DNA from 3 places in the Alteromonas sp. 4NH20-0104 genome. Region 3 is predicted to be linked to each of the others. Evidence: predicted binding sites of a transcription regulator. Region 3 holds the regulator's gene; each other region holds the start of a gene.
What was found. The regulator LexA, encoded in region 3, represses DNA repair genes until DNA is damaged. The targets are predictions, from matches to a motif close to TACTGTATNNNNATACAGTA.
Positions count from the first base shown of each region.

Region 1 (4,683 bases), on a different contig from region 3:
ATATCCTGCAAAAGAAAAGCATATCCGGCAGCTGTGGCGGCTTAGGCGCGCTGGGGATCGAGAAAGCCTGTGATTGCCCGGAACCTTGCGACCGCAAAAAAGCGCGCATGGAAAAAGAAGCCGCCCGCCAGGAAAAGTTAAAAGAGTGGGATAAAGATCGGATTATCTGATGTAACAAAGAGCAAGAAGCCCCGCCAGTGTGAGCTGAGCGGGGCTTTTTAATGGCACCAGATTGATTATCTGAAGCCAGGGAGAATGGCAGGTAATCCTGGCAGCAGGCCTACCAGTGCCATCACGGTGGTAAGCACCGCAAACATAATGCCCGGCACAATCCAACGGCTCATACTGGAGAGCTCGGCGCTACGCTCTTTACAGCCAATCAGGCCGAGATTATCCAGTAACATGGTTAGCGACCAGCCAAAAGCAGGATTAACCAGCGCCGATGAGAACACTACAATAGCTGCCGACTGCGTGGTTTTCCCTTCACGGGTCATTTCCATACCGGCTTCTAACAGTGGAATAAATACCCCTACAATCAGTGCCACACACAGCACAGGCTCCCAAATAGCCAGATCCATGGGGTAACCCCAGATCCCGGCAATCACACAGAATAATGCGGTTAACAGCGCACCTGCCGGAATAGGGCGTTTGGCAATGGCTGCAGGGACAATGTAAGTCCCCCAGGAGGAGGTGAAATTAGCCCCGCCCATTACTGAGCCTACCATTTGTCGAGCTGAAGCACTGACCATGGTGTCGTCGATATTCATTTGTACTTTTTCAGTTTTCGGCGGATAGCTGATTTTCTGAAATACCTGATGGCCCAGAAAATCCGGTGACCACATCGCTACTGCCAAGACCGCAAAGGGTAATACCACCACAAAGCTTTCAAAGGTGGGTAATCCCAGCATCCAGCCGGTATTTTCGCCCCACCAGTATGAAGGACTCATGTTGGGAAAACCCGGAGCAGTATTAAACTCAAAAGGCGCGCCGAGTAAAAAGGCTATACCACCGCCTAGCAAACAACTGAGGGGGACCGCTAACCAGCGTTTCTTCCAGTGCTCCAGTAAGGCATAGAGAACAATAGTCGAGGCGATAACGATAAACGCAATATGCGCCATATCAATACCCTCAGCCCAGGCAAAGAGTTTCTTCACCTGAGACGTGGTGCCAATAAAGCCCAGGTAGAGCAGTAATCCGCCGCAAACCCCTTTACTGGTTAGCCGGGCGAGCAGGCTACCGCCTTTACTGATGGCCAGCAAAAAGCCAAATACCCCGATAAGCAACCCGAAAGCCATAGGGTGACCTCCAGCGGCCACCACAATGGGAATGAGTGGAATTAACGGTCCATGGGTACCAGCAAGGTTGGCTGTTGGCAGAATAAAACCAGAGAAAAGGACAATAAAGAAAGCGACCAGGATTAACTCGTAGCGCACATTTTCCAATACAAAGCCGTCTCCCAGTCCTAAAGGGCCGGCAAAGGTAGCCGCAATCGCGCCCACCATAACAACCTTACCGATAGTGCCGGCCATTGCCGGAATGGTGTCTTCCCACTCGAACCGGTAGTCACGCAACGGCAGGTTAGGACGCCAGCGCCGTGGTGACATGATCTGCAGTTCATGTTCCAGGTACTCATCCCTGCTGTTAAAGGCGGAGCTTGGTTTATGCTTCTTGCTGTAATCTGAAGACTGCGGCGATGAGGCTGTCCCGGACAAATCAGCCTTGCCGTCCACGGTTGCACTGTTACTCATGTGTACTGACTCCAAATAAGATAATGAGAATCGGATGAATCACCATCCTAGAGAAAATAAAAAGGCTTGTTTGTTAATTGCTTGTTTATTTGTTATCGCTTTATTTACAAATGTGTTGTCAGTTTTTACACGAATAATCAGAATGTTAACGTGGGCTTGTGCGCGGGTATTGGTCTGTAGCTAGTCTAAAGTACTAAACAAATTCGTCAGGCAGTGAATTGTTGGCAACAAACTGTTAACAAACCCATATGCGCTATTAGTCGTAGATGCTAAACACAGACAGGTCGTGAGGATAAAGTGAAACTGGATGGCTGGTTAAATATACAGTATTATTCGCAATACTATGACAACAAAAAGCAAACGGTTACCCAAACAGGCTGAATGAAGTGGCTGTCATGCGCAAGATAATACATGTGGATATGGATTGCTTTTACGCAGCGGTTGAAATGCGGGATAACCCGTCGCTGCGTAATATCCCTATTGCCATTGGCGGCAGCAGTGAACGACGCGGCGTTATTGCTACCTGTAATTACCCGGCAAGAAAGTTTGGTGTTCGTTCGGCCATGGCGTCGGCTTATGCACTCAAACTGTGCCCCAATTTAAAGCTGGTTAAAGGCCGCATGGCAGTCTATCAGGAAGAATCGCAAAAAATTCGCGCGATATTTTCTGATTACACCGACCTGATCGAACCTTTGTCGCTGGATGAAGCCTATCTGGATGTGACCGGCTCGTCTTTGTTTCAGGGCAGCGCTACCCGCATAGCCGAAGAGATCCGCCAGCGCATTGCCAGTGAACTCAACCTTACGGCCTCCGCCGGTGTAGCACCTTGTAAATTTGTCGCCAAGGTGGCCAGTGACGAAAACAAACCCAATGGATTGTGTGTGGTAACACCCGACAAATTGGACGAGTTTGTCAAAGCCATGTCGCTTAAAAAGATCCCCGGCGTGGGGCAGGTAACCGTTCAAAAACTTAACCAACTGGGCTTACATACCTGCGCGGATGTCAGAGCCTACCCCATGACGGAGTTACAAAAGCGCTTCGGTAAGTTTGGCCAGGTGATTTGGGACAGAGCACACGGTATTGATGAGCGGCCGGTACAGACAAACCGGGTGCGAAAATCGGTAGGGGTCGAACGTACGCTAAGTGAGGATATAGATTCATTAGAGGCCTGTGATGAGATAATCGACAGACTCTATACGACGCTGCAAGAGCGCCTGACCGCCCATCAACAAAAACACTATGCAGGCCGGCCGCCCAATGTTCGCACTCTTGGGGTAAAACTAAAATTCAGTGATTTTCAACTAACCAGCGCGGAACACCGTTATCCTAGTGTGCATCGAAGTGCCTTCAAGCCGTTGTTACAGGAAGCCTTTCAACGAGCAAATGGGCGCGGTATCCGATTGGTAGGATTACAGGTAGGCTTGGCCGAAAAAGAAGAGCACCGGCAGTTGGATTTACCGTTTGAAATAGACTGTCAGTAGTCAATACATGGTCACCAGCTGGCAAGCATCCGGGGGCTATTTTACAGCGTTGCCCCTTAGGTATTTTTCAGGTGAAAAAATGAACAGTTTGTTTTAAACTACGTCGGTAAACTATTACCAGGGCAAAAAGGAGTACCCAATAGTTTGTATTGCAGTAAAACGCGCATACTTTAGCGGTTGTTATGGCATTTAGCGTTATTCAGGACAAGCACATCAGATTGATAAACTAAGGAAAGTCTATGAAAAATCTATCACGGTTGTTACTACTCTCTGCCTTGTTAGCCAGCAGCACGACGCTAAACGCGGCCTCCATCTCTATTTATGCCAGCCACGCAACCACGTTGTATTCTGGCTGGGATGACGATTACGGTTATATCGGGGATTACGCATCAGGGCGCGACAGCGTACTTGATGTCTATTATGAATCCTACTATACCGCTGACGGGTTACTGGGATTTGATTTATCCAGTTTGTACGCCTTGTTGGGCGGCAGCGATTCGCTGCTGATTAATAGCGTGTCATTAACCATTGGTGAAACCTCCAACAGCTATGGTGCTAATCCTTTCTGGGTAATGGGCTCAACCTATGATGTTTGGGACGAAGCAACCATTACCTATGACGGCTTTTATGCCATGTCACCCTTTTCAGGGATGACCAACATGGGCACATCCAGCTTTTTAACCACCTATGATGGTTATCAGCCTGCCGTTTCTCTTGATATGGACTCGGCTATCCAGTCTGATTTCTACAACGATGGCTATCTGTCGCTGTTAATTGCTGCTGGTGATTGGACCTTTACTTCGCCCTCGCAGATGTATGGTGTGGATTCTGCGTATGAGCCGCTGTTAGAAATTGACTACACCATAAACAGCGTACCAGCGCCTGAGTCTTTAATGATGTTACTGTTTGGCCTTATCACCGTGTTTGCTATTAGAAGGCAGTCGCACCAACAGTGAGCCCTGGCGAAGCACGGGTCTTGCAAGCTTCCTCCTGACGATATATCAGGGGGAAGCGATGCGAAAAGCTGAACCACAATTACTGACAACACGCTCATCTTGCTATTTTCTGGTATGGCTGCGCTATTACGCCGTTTATCGTGTTGTTAAACGCGAATCCCCCAGCAATGAAAGCCTGAAATTATGGCTAATCCGCTGTATAATAGAGGCTTGTATAGCGCATCTAGGTGGTTGCAATACAAACATCTAGTTACTTTTTCCTATCCAGAACTACATCATGTGCGCCGGTTGTTCCGACTGGCGAATAGCCGGATATCCCAAGCGTTAGTTATTCTTCTTAGAGTTTCTCCACTACGCAGGGCGTCACACTGCAAAAGGTATAAAGTAGCATTTAGCTAATTGTAGTCTAAGCTTAAAAGTCGACTGCGCATCGAATTAAGGACGTATCTAATGATTAACCCAGGAATTTACCAGCACTATAAAGGCAGTAATTACGAA
Region 1 is NZ_BAAJLP010000029.1:8,887-13,569, forward strand. Features, by position in the region: gene nqrM ((Na+)-NQR maturation NqrM) at 1-170, shown strand, start outside; gene AC27IB_RS18135 (DUF3360 family protein) at 237-1,748, opposite strand; gene dinB (DNA polymerase IV) at 2,144-3,229, shown strand; gene AC27IB_RS18145 (hypothetical protein) at 3,469-4,185, shown strand; gene AC27IB_RS18150 (DUF1653 domain-containing protein) at 4,636-4,683, shown strand, end outside.
Region 1: dinB (DNA polymerase IV) is a predicted target of LexA. The motif match lies at 2,058-2,077, and genes of this name have one in related genera.

Region 2 (4,683 bases), on a different contig from region 3:
CACACCGAAGTACAGTCCCAGGCATTATCCAGCATTGGACTCGCCTCATAAGGCAGGTAGCTTTGGGCAGGCCAGCCATTAACATTGATGTCCATGAGGTTTTCACCATTACCGTACAAATCGAGGTTATCCACGGGTCCAGAGCCACCACTAACCGCCCATTTGAGGTGAGCCAGTTTGATAGCAGAGTCAAATGCCGTGCCGGTCCCTTGTACCGATGCTGCATAGGCATCGTCCTGAAAATCAACGAAACGCGGCAGTGCCGTAACAGAAAGAACACCCACTAAAATAATCACAGTGATCAGCTCAATTAGCGTAAAGCCCTGTTGTCGGTGAAGTGGTGTTGTCATTTAATAAAGCTAATGTCCGGATTACATCATTGTCGTTACTTTATCTTGCTCAAAATTTTATGCCAAGCTTTTGTTTACGCGAAATATTTAATTTACCCAATAAAAAAGCCCATCCAAATGGATGGGCCAAACTATAAGTTAGGCTTATAGGGGGAAGTTTCCAACGGTTGTTGAAAAAGGGTCTGCTTATTTAAAGCGCATCTTCCGGCTCAACATCGTCGGCTTTAATGTCTTTCGATAGCAGTAATTCAGCACGGATTTTGGTTTCAATATCGTTCGCGATGTCCGGGTTTTGCTTAAGGAATTTCACCACATTAGCTTTACCCTGACCAATTCTGTCGCCATTATAGCTGTACCAGGCGCCGGCTTTATCAACCAGTTTTTGCTTCACACCCAAGTCAATCAGTTCCGCTTCTTTACAGATACCGGCTCCATACATTATCTGGAATTCAGCCTGTTTAAATGGTGGCGCTACTTTATTCTTCACCACTTTTACGCGAGTTTCGTTACCCACGACTTCATCACCTTCTTTCACTGCACCAATGCGACGAATGTCCAGGCGAACTGAAGAATAGAATTTGAGTGCATTACCACCGGTAGTGGTTTCCGGGTTACCGAACATGACACCAATCTTCATTCGGATCTGGTTAATGAAGATACATAGTGTATTGGAACGCTTAATATTACCGGTCAGCTTACGTAGCGCCTGCGACATCAGACGTGCCTGCAGACCCACGTGAGAATCACCCATATCGCCTTCGATTTCTGCTTTAGGGGTTAATGCAGCAACCGAGTCAACAATCACTACATCCACGGCACCTGAGCGAACCAGCATGTCACAAATTTCCAGTGCCTGTTCTCCCGTATCCGGCTGTGATACCAGCAGATCGTCAATGTTCACGCCTAGTTTTTCGGCGTAGACAGGATCCAGTGCGTGCTCAGCATCTACGAACGCACAGGTTTTTCCCTTTTTCTGAGCTTCGGCGATCACTTGTAGAGTCAATGTGGTTTTACCCGATGATTCAGGACCGTAGATTTCCACAACGCGACCACACGGCAGACCGCCAATACCTAACGCAATATCAATACTCAGCGAACCGGTAGAAATGGATTCAATATCCATTGCCTGATTGTCGCCCAGACGCATAATCGCGCCTTTACCAAATTGCTTTTCAATCTGACCGACCGCAGCCGATAGTGCTTTAGATTTATTGTCGTCCACCGAAAACCCCTCGTTATTCTTTACTGTGTGCGTTATCCGCAATGGCTTTTACTGCTATCGCCGGTAAGCTGATCAGCTGTAAACTAATGACTGCATAATATACTGTATGATTATACAGTGCAATATGCATTTTACCTTTTCTTTATTTCATCATGCCTGTGTTATTCTGCAACTAGTCTGTGGTGCAGTGTTGCAATAACAAACTCAATAGCCTGGGTACGAACTGCTTCCCGATCGCCATCAAACTGGCGGCGAATTGTATCGGTAACCCCGTCGAAGTGAAACCCAAACCATACCGTGCCCACCGGTTTTTCATCACTGCCGCCCCCCGGGCCAGCAATACCACTGATTGCAGCGGTGCACTGGGCGCCGGTTTGCTGAGCGGTCCCGACAGCCATTTCATGGACGGTTTCAGCGGAAACAGCCCCAAATTGCTCAAGAGTTTCAGCACTCACACCAACCAAAGCTTGTTTTGCCTGATTAGAATAGGTGACATAGCTTTGATTAAACCAATCCGAGCTGCCGGCCACCGAGGTTAACGCATAGGCCACTCCGCCGCCGGTACAGGATTCAGCACAGGAAACGGACCAGTCTTTTTGCCGTAGCGCCTCACCAACGGCCAAAATCTGCTCAGCTAACTCATTTATATCCAGTTGCTGTCGTGAAAAAGTTGAAAATGACTGGCTCATAGGAATAATACACTCATAATATTGAGACCCTATTATTGGTCAAAACAACAATCGCAAGCAACCAGCAAGCCGAGGCATTCTTGGAATCACACACGCCAATGATGCGCCAATATCTGAATATAAAGGCGCAGCACCCCAACATTTTACTGTTTTACCGTATGGGCGATTTTTACGAATTGTTCTATGACGATGCCAAACGGGCTGCCGAGTTACTGGATATCTCGCTGACCGCACGGGGCAAATCCGGCGGCGAACCCATTCCCATGGCTGGCGTGCCCTATCATGCCGTCGAAAGCTATTTGGCGAGACTGGTGAAAATGGGCGAATCGGTGGCTATTTGCGAACAGGTTGGCGATCCGGCCACCAGCAAAGGCCCGGTGGAGCGCCAGGTGCAACGCATTGTAACGCCCGGTACAGTAACCGATGAAGCCTTACTTGATGAGCGCCAGGATAATGTTCTGGCCGCCGTTTACAGTGTTAAAGAGCAATTTGGTCTCGCCTGGCTGGATATTACCAGTGGCCGGTTTCTGGTCAGTGAGCTTACCGGTACCGATATGTTAAGTGCCGAACTGCAACGCTTAAATCCGGCTGAATTGCTCTACCCTGAAGGGTTTGAATGGCTGTCGAAAGTGGAACACATTAAAGGCCTGCGGCGCCGGCCAGAGTGGGAATTCGATCAGCAAACAGCAGAGCAGCAATTAAATAATCAGTTTGGCACCCGTGAGCTTAGTGGCTTTGGGCTAAGTGGTATTTCACTCGCCATCAGTGCTGCCGGTTGTATCTTGCAGTATGTAAAAGACACACAGCGTACCGCATTACCGCATATCCGGGCAATTACTCTGGAACAGCAGTCCACCAGGGTCCAGCTGGATGCCGCCACCCGCAAAAATCTGGAACTGACCCGCAATTTATCCGGTGGTACTGAGCACACCTTATTCGCTGTTTTAGACAAGACAGCCACTGCCATGGGTAGCCGCTTACTGCAGCGTTTTTTACACGCGCCGATTACCGACCGCCATGAGCTTAACGCCCGTCAGCAAGCTATTGGGGATTTTCTTAACGGTGATTACCCGGCACTGACAACTCAATTAAAACAGATTGGCGATATTGAACGGATAATGGCCCGCCTGGCGCTTCGTTCCGCTCGTCCACGGGACTTTGCCCGCCTACGCAATGCCCTTAACAGTTTGCCACAGCTGCAGCAGGGACTCAGTCTGTTCGGTGCGCCACTGATAAAAGAGCTCGGCGACGAAGTGAGTGAATTTCCGGAATTGGCGGAATTGCTCAACCGCGCGATTATCGATAATCCGCCGGTGGTCTTACGTGATGGTGGGGTCATTGCACCAGGCTACAATGCCGAGCTCGACGAACTACGGGATTTGTCTGACGGCGCAACAGAACTGTTACGCCAGATAGAAACCCGTGAGCGTGAACAAACTGGTATCAGTACCCTTAAAGTGGGCTACAACAAGGTACACGGCTTCTTTATCGAAGTATCACGGGCCAACAGTCATCTGGTCCCGGCCAGTTACATCCGCCGCCAAACCTTAAAGAACAATGAGCGCTACATTACCCCTGAACTCAAAGAGCATGAAGATAAAGTGCTCACCTCACAAAGCCGGGCACTGGCGCTGGAGAAGCGCCTCTACGAAGAACTCTTCGAGCTGATTAATCCCCGCCTTGACGCGTTAATCACCTGTGCGGCAGCACTCGCTAAGCTCGATGTACTGATCACTCTGGCCGAGCGCGCTGAAACACTGGAATACCATTGTCCCACGTTATCTGATGTGCCCGGCGTTACCTATCAACAAGGCCGTCACCCGGTGGTTGAGTACGTCATGGATTCACCGTTTATTCCTAATCCACTTAACATGGATAAAGACTCGCGGATTAAAATCATTACCGGTCCCAATATGGGCGGTAAATCTACCTTTATGCGGCAAACGGCACTGATAGTTTTGCTGGCTTATATGGGTAGTTATGTCCCGGCTCAGGCAGCCGAAATTGGTCCGGTAGATAAAATATTTACTCGCATCGGCGCTTCTGACGATCTGGCATCCGGCCGTTCTACTTTTATGGTAGAGATGACTGAGACCGCCAATATTCTGCATAATGCAACGCCCTATTCACTGGTGTTAATGGATGAAATCGGCCGTGGCACCAGTACTTACGACGGCCTTTCCTTGGCCTGGGCCTGCGCTGAATACCTCGCCAGTCAGCTCCAGGCATTTACCCTGTTTGCCACCCATTACTTTGAGCTCACGGAGCTCACCCACACTTTAAACGGCGTGCAAAATTTACATCTCGATGCCGTCGAACACGACGACACCATTCGCTTTATGCATTCGGTGGAAATTGGTGCGGCAAGTAAAAGCTACGGGTTACAGGTAGCGCAACTGGCAGGCGTGCCGAAAGCGGTTAT
Region 2 is NZ_BAAJLP010000002.1:76,672-81,354, reverse strand. Features, by position in the region: gene AC27IB_RS01920 (type II secretion system protein) at 1-350, opposite strand, end outside; gene recA (recombinase RecA) at 541-1,572, opposite strand; gene AC27IB_RS01910 (CinA family protein) at 1,734-2,261, opposite strand; gene mutS (DNA mismatch repair protein MutS) at 2,360-4,683, shown strand, end outside.
Region 2: recA (recombinase RecA) is a predicted target of LexA. The motif match lies at 1,673-1,692, and genes of this name have one in related genera.

Region 3 (4,683 bases):
CTAAACAATGGCTTTCAACGCAACCGGCAACTCCCACCTATGTGTATATGAATATGGGTAACGAAGGACTGCCCATGCGCCCTTACTATGATGAACTGCTCACTGCCTTTGCGACGCACAATAACCGCCATATAAAGTTAGTGGTGGAGCAACACCCGGGAGTTTCACATGGTTTAACCTCCGCGGCGGGTATTTTTAATGCCTATCAGTCATTTTTTCTGAGCAAAGAGTTTGCGCGTGAAAATGTCACCTCCGATATGCAGGTAATCGATAGTTATTATCGGCAGTTAGGAGAGCAGTGGGGCATAGGGCATACCCCACCGGAAGCCACTGTTCGCCAGTTGGGCTACTATTTTGACTGGCAGCAACAGCCCGATCTGGCGATGACATTGTTTAAGCATAATATGTCTCACCACCCGCAAAACCCCGATGCTATTTCTGGTGTCGTTTATGGTTATGAAGGGCAAGGTAATCTCGACCAGGCACTTAATTTTGCTAAAAAAGCACTGGCGGTCGCTGCTAAGGAGCATCCTTACTACGATTATTTTGTAGAAAACGTTGCCCGCTTAGAGAACAAAATTAAAGAAACGGAGAAAGGGGAATAATCCACTTTCTAAAGAAAATCTTATGAATGCAGCAACTGAATAAGTAGTGAATAAGTAGGACAGTCACTTTTTTGCTTTTTGGAATACTCATCATTAGGAATAAGGAGAAATGAATAATTTCTTAGCTATCTTGCTATTCGTGCTTTCCTTAAATGCGATTGCCAACATTCGCATAGAAAAAATACCTTTTGATCAACAACTCGATAAAGCAGAGACTATCGGACTAGTTAAACTAATCGAATCAAAAATTACATATCCAGACGGGAAAAATAGACGAATTGAGTTGTTGGTCGAAGTTGTAGATGGAATATATAAGCTTCAAAATGGCGCTCAACTTAAGCTTTTGGGGAGTGGATTTACAGGAAATGATATTGGATTTAATTGTATTGGTAGCGAAGCAATTGTAGTAATGAAAAAGATTATGCCACCCTATGAGCCCGAAGGCTTCTATGCGACGATAGGTTTTGATGAATCTGTCTATCATAAAGAAAATGGAATGATTATCGGGGTTCAGAAAGAACCCATCCCCTATGAAGATGCTGTAAAAATAATAAAACGCGCTAAGGATTAAGTTGCACTAACTCAGAACTGTGGTGACAGGCTCCTATCTCTACTGAGTGCAGCCTTCGGCTACCGGTTGAGTTGTGACAGGCAGTCACTGAATAAGTAGGACAGTCACTTTTTTGAAAACGTTGTTTGAACTTACTGCCTCGCACTTGCGGGGCTTTATTTTGGGTAAAATCGTGCTATCTGCACAGTTCTTGCGTCTGACACAAAAATCGTTGTGTTTTGAGTATTAGTCGCTATACTGCTAACAACTGTATGGAATAACAGGCTGTTTATGCGTCCACTAACCCCACGACAACAAGAAGTACTCGATCTGATCAAATCCACGATGTTGGATACTGGTATGCCGCCCACGCGTGCAGAGATTGCCCGTCAGTTAGGCTTTCGCTCTGCTAATGCCGCAGAAGAGCATTTAAAAGCGTTGGCGAAAAAGGGCGTGATTGAAATTCTGCCGGGCACCTCGCGGGGTATCAAATTGAATATTCCGTTGGACGACGAAGCCGAAGAGGAAGGTTTGCCGCTAATTGGACGGGTAGCGGCTGGCGAGCCGATTCTGGCTCAGGAACATGTGGAAATGCACTATAAAGTGGATCCGGCGTTATTCCATCCCAAAGCCGATTTCCTGCTGCGTGTAAACGGTATGAGTATGAAAGACATAGGCATACTGGACGGCGACTTATTAGCAGTGCACCGCACCAGCGATGTTCACAATGGGCAGGTAGTGGTGGCCCGCGTAGATGAAGACGTTACCGTAAAGCGTTTGGAAAAGCGTGGCCGTGAAGTACTGCTGCATGCAGAAAATGAAGAATTCTCACCCATTAAGGTCGACCTGGCTAATCAGCCGTTTAATATCGAAGGTATTGCTGTAGGCGTTATCCGTAATGCCGACTGGATGTAAGCACGTCCGGCATTATTTTTTAAATCTATGAATTTGAAAACCGGCATTCGCCGGTTTTCTCGCTTTGAAGGTTTTATTTCCTTTAAGCAACGCTTTCCCGTTGCTTTTGACCTGCTCAGGTCTGGTTATTAAGTTAGTAAAAGCTTACTAACAAACTGCATCAAATCCCCTCCCTACGAACAAAAAATAACCATTTATCCGAATTTTAGGCAAAAAGAACTGGACGCCATTGTCACAATGAGTAATTCTTATACAGTGCTTAACAATAAAATAACAAAGTAAGTACAAAATATTAAAAAGGCAGTTCAAATAACAACCAAAACAGACCAGTTTGGCTTTTTCGCATTGGGGCGTTTCGCGAGTAGCTACCGGTCTAACGGAGGTGTCGAGTGAAACAACTCGGGATATGTGTACTGAAAGCCTGGACAACACTCGTTCTATTGGTGGCTGGCGCAACAGCGTCTGCAGCAGGGAGTAGCGAAGTGTCGGCACTGAATCTGCGTCGTGGCGCGACAGAGATCAGTGGGCAGGTTTACGATCTGCACATGCTGATGTTCTCCATTTGTGTGGGAATAGCAGTAGTAGTGTTTGGGATCATGTTTGTTTCTATGTATTTGCATCGCAAATCACGGGGGGCAAAACCCGCTAATTTTCATGAGAGCGTGAAAGTCGAAATAGCCTGGACCGTAATACCCTTCTTAATTCTTATCTTTATGGCGGTACCCGCCGCCAAAACTCTGCTTGCAATGGAAGACACTACAGAACCGGATATGACCGTTCTGGTAACGGGGTCGCAGTGGAAATGGCATTACAAGTATATGGATCGCGACGTTGAGTTTTATTCACTGCTGGCTACCCAGCGGGAGCAAATCAATAATCGGTATACCAAAGGCGAGAACTATCTGTTGGAAGTCGACCGTCCGCTAGTGATCCCCACCGGCCAGAAAGTGCGCTTTCTGATCACTTCAGACGATGTGATCCATTCCTGGTGGGTGCCGGACTTTGCGGTGAAAAAAGATGCTAATCCGGGCTTTATCAATGAGGCGTGGGCCCGTGTGGATGAGCCGGGTATCTATCGTGGTCAGTGCGCCGAGTTGTGCGGAAAAGATCATGGCTTTATGCCGGTGGTGGTGATTGCTAAAGAGCCAGCCGCCTATGAGGCCTGGGTGAATGAGCAGGAATCTATCCGTCAGCAAGCCCGAGAAGAAGAGCAACGGTTACTGGCTATGAACATGTCTATGGATGAACTGATGACCGAAGGTGAGCGGGTTTATAACGCTACCTGTGCGGCCTGTCATATGCCTAATGGCGAAGGGTTGCCAGGTGTCTTCCCGGCACTTAAGGGCAGTCCAATGGCGTTAAATGACATGCAGGGCCATATCAATATTGTGCTGAATGGTAAAACCGGCACCGCTATGCAGGCGTTCGGCAAAATGCTGAGCCTTAAAGAGCTGGCAGCGGTGATTACCTACGAGCGGAACGCCTGGGGCAATAACACCGGTGACTTGGTGCAGGCCAAAGACGTTAACGCTGTCGTCAACGGGGAATAGGAGCAGAACATGAGTAAAGCAACTGAGATCATCAGCCCCGAACACGGGGCGGCAGATGCCCACGACGACCACCACGAGCATCATATTCCCAAAGGGTTAATGCGCTGGGTACTGACGACTAACCACAAGGATATAGGCACACTGTACCTGTGGTTCGCGTTTATTATGTTTTTAGTGGGCGGGGCCATGGCAATGGTGATCCGGGCGGAATTATTCCAACCCGGTTTGCAAATTGTTGAACCAAACTTCTTTAACCAGATGACCACCGTACACGGGCTTATCATGGTATTTGGTGCGGTAATGCCAGCTTTTACCGGGCTGGCAAACTGGCTTATCCCAATGATGATTGGCGCGCCGGATATGGCGCTGCCACGGATGAATAACTGGAGCTTCTGGATCTTGCCATTTGCCTTCACTATTCTGCTCGCTTCGCTGTTTGTAGAGGGCGGTGGCCCGGCCTTTGGCTGGACGTTCTATGCACCGCTGTCTACCACCTACAGTGGCGACAGCACGGCATTGTTCGTGTTTTCGGTGCACATCATGGGTATCTCATCCATTATGGGCGCGATAAACGTTATCGTTACTATCTTTAATATGCGTGCGCCGGGCATGACGTGGATGAAAATGCCATTGTTTGTATGGACCTGGTTGATTACGGCGTTCCTGCTCATTGCGGTAATGCCGGTACTGGCCGGGGCCGTAACCATGGTACTCACCGATAAGTTCTTTGGCACCAGCTTCTTTGATGCCGCCGGCGGTGGCGACCCGGTGATGTTCCAGCATATATTCTGGTTCTTTGGTCACCCTGAAGTGTACATCATGATTTTACCGGCCTTCGGTATTATCTCGCAGATTATCCCTACCTTTTCCCGTAAGCGTTTATTCGGTTATGCCTCGATGGTTTATGCCACCACATCCATTGCGTTACTCAGCTTTATTGTGTGGGCACACCATATGTTTACCACGGGTATGCCGGTGGCGGCGGAGATGTTCTTCATGTTTGCCACCATGCTGATATCGGTGCCTACGGGAGTAAAAGTGTTTAACTGGGTGGCTACCATGT
Region 3 is NZ_BAAJLP010000015.1:22,001-26,683, reverse strand. Features, by position in the region: gene AC27IB_RS12105 (alpha/beta hydrolase) at 1-605, shown strand, start outside; gene AC27IB_RS12100 (hypothetical protein) at 715-1,176, shown strand; gene lexA (transcriptional repressor LexA) at 1,447-2,070, shown strand; gene coxB (cytochrome c oxidase subunit II) at 2,511-3,620, shown strand; gene ctaD (cytochrome c oxidase subunit I) at 3,630-4,683, shown strand, end outside.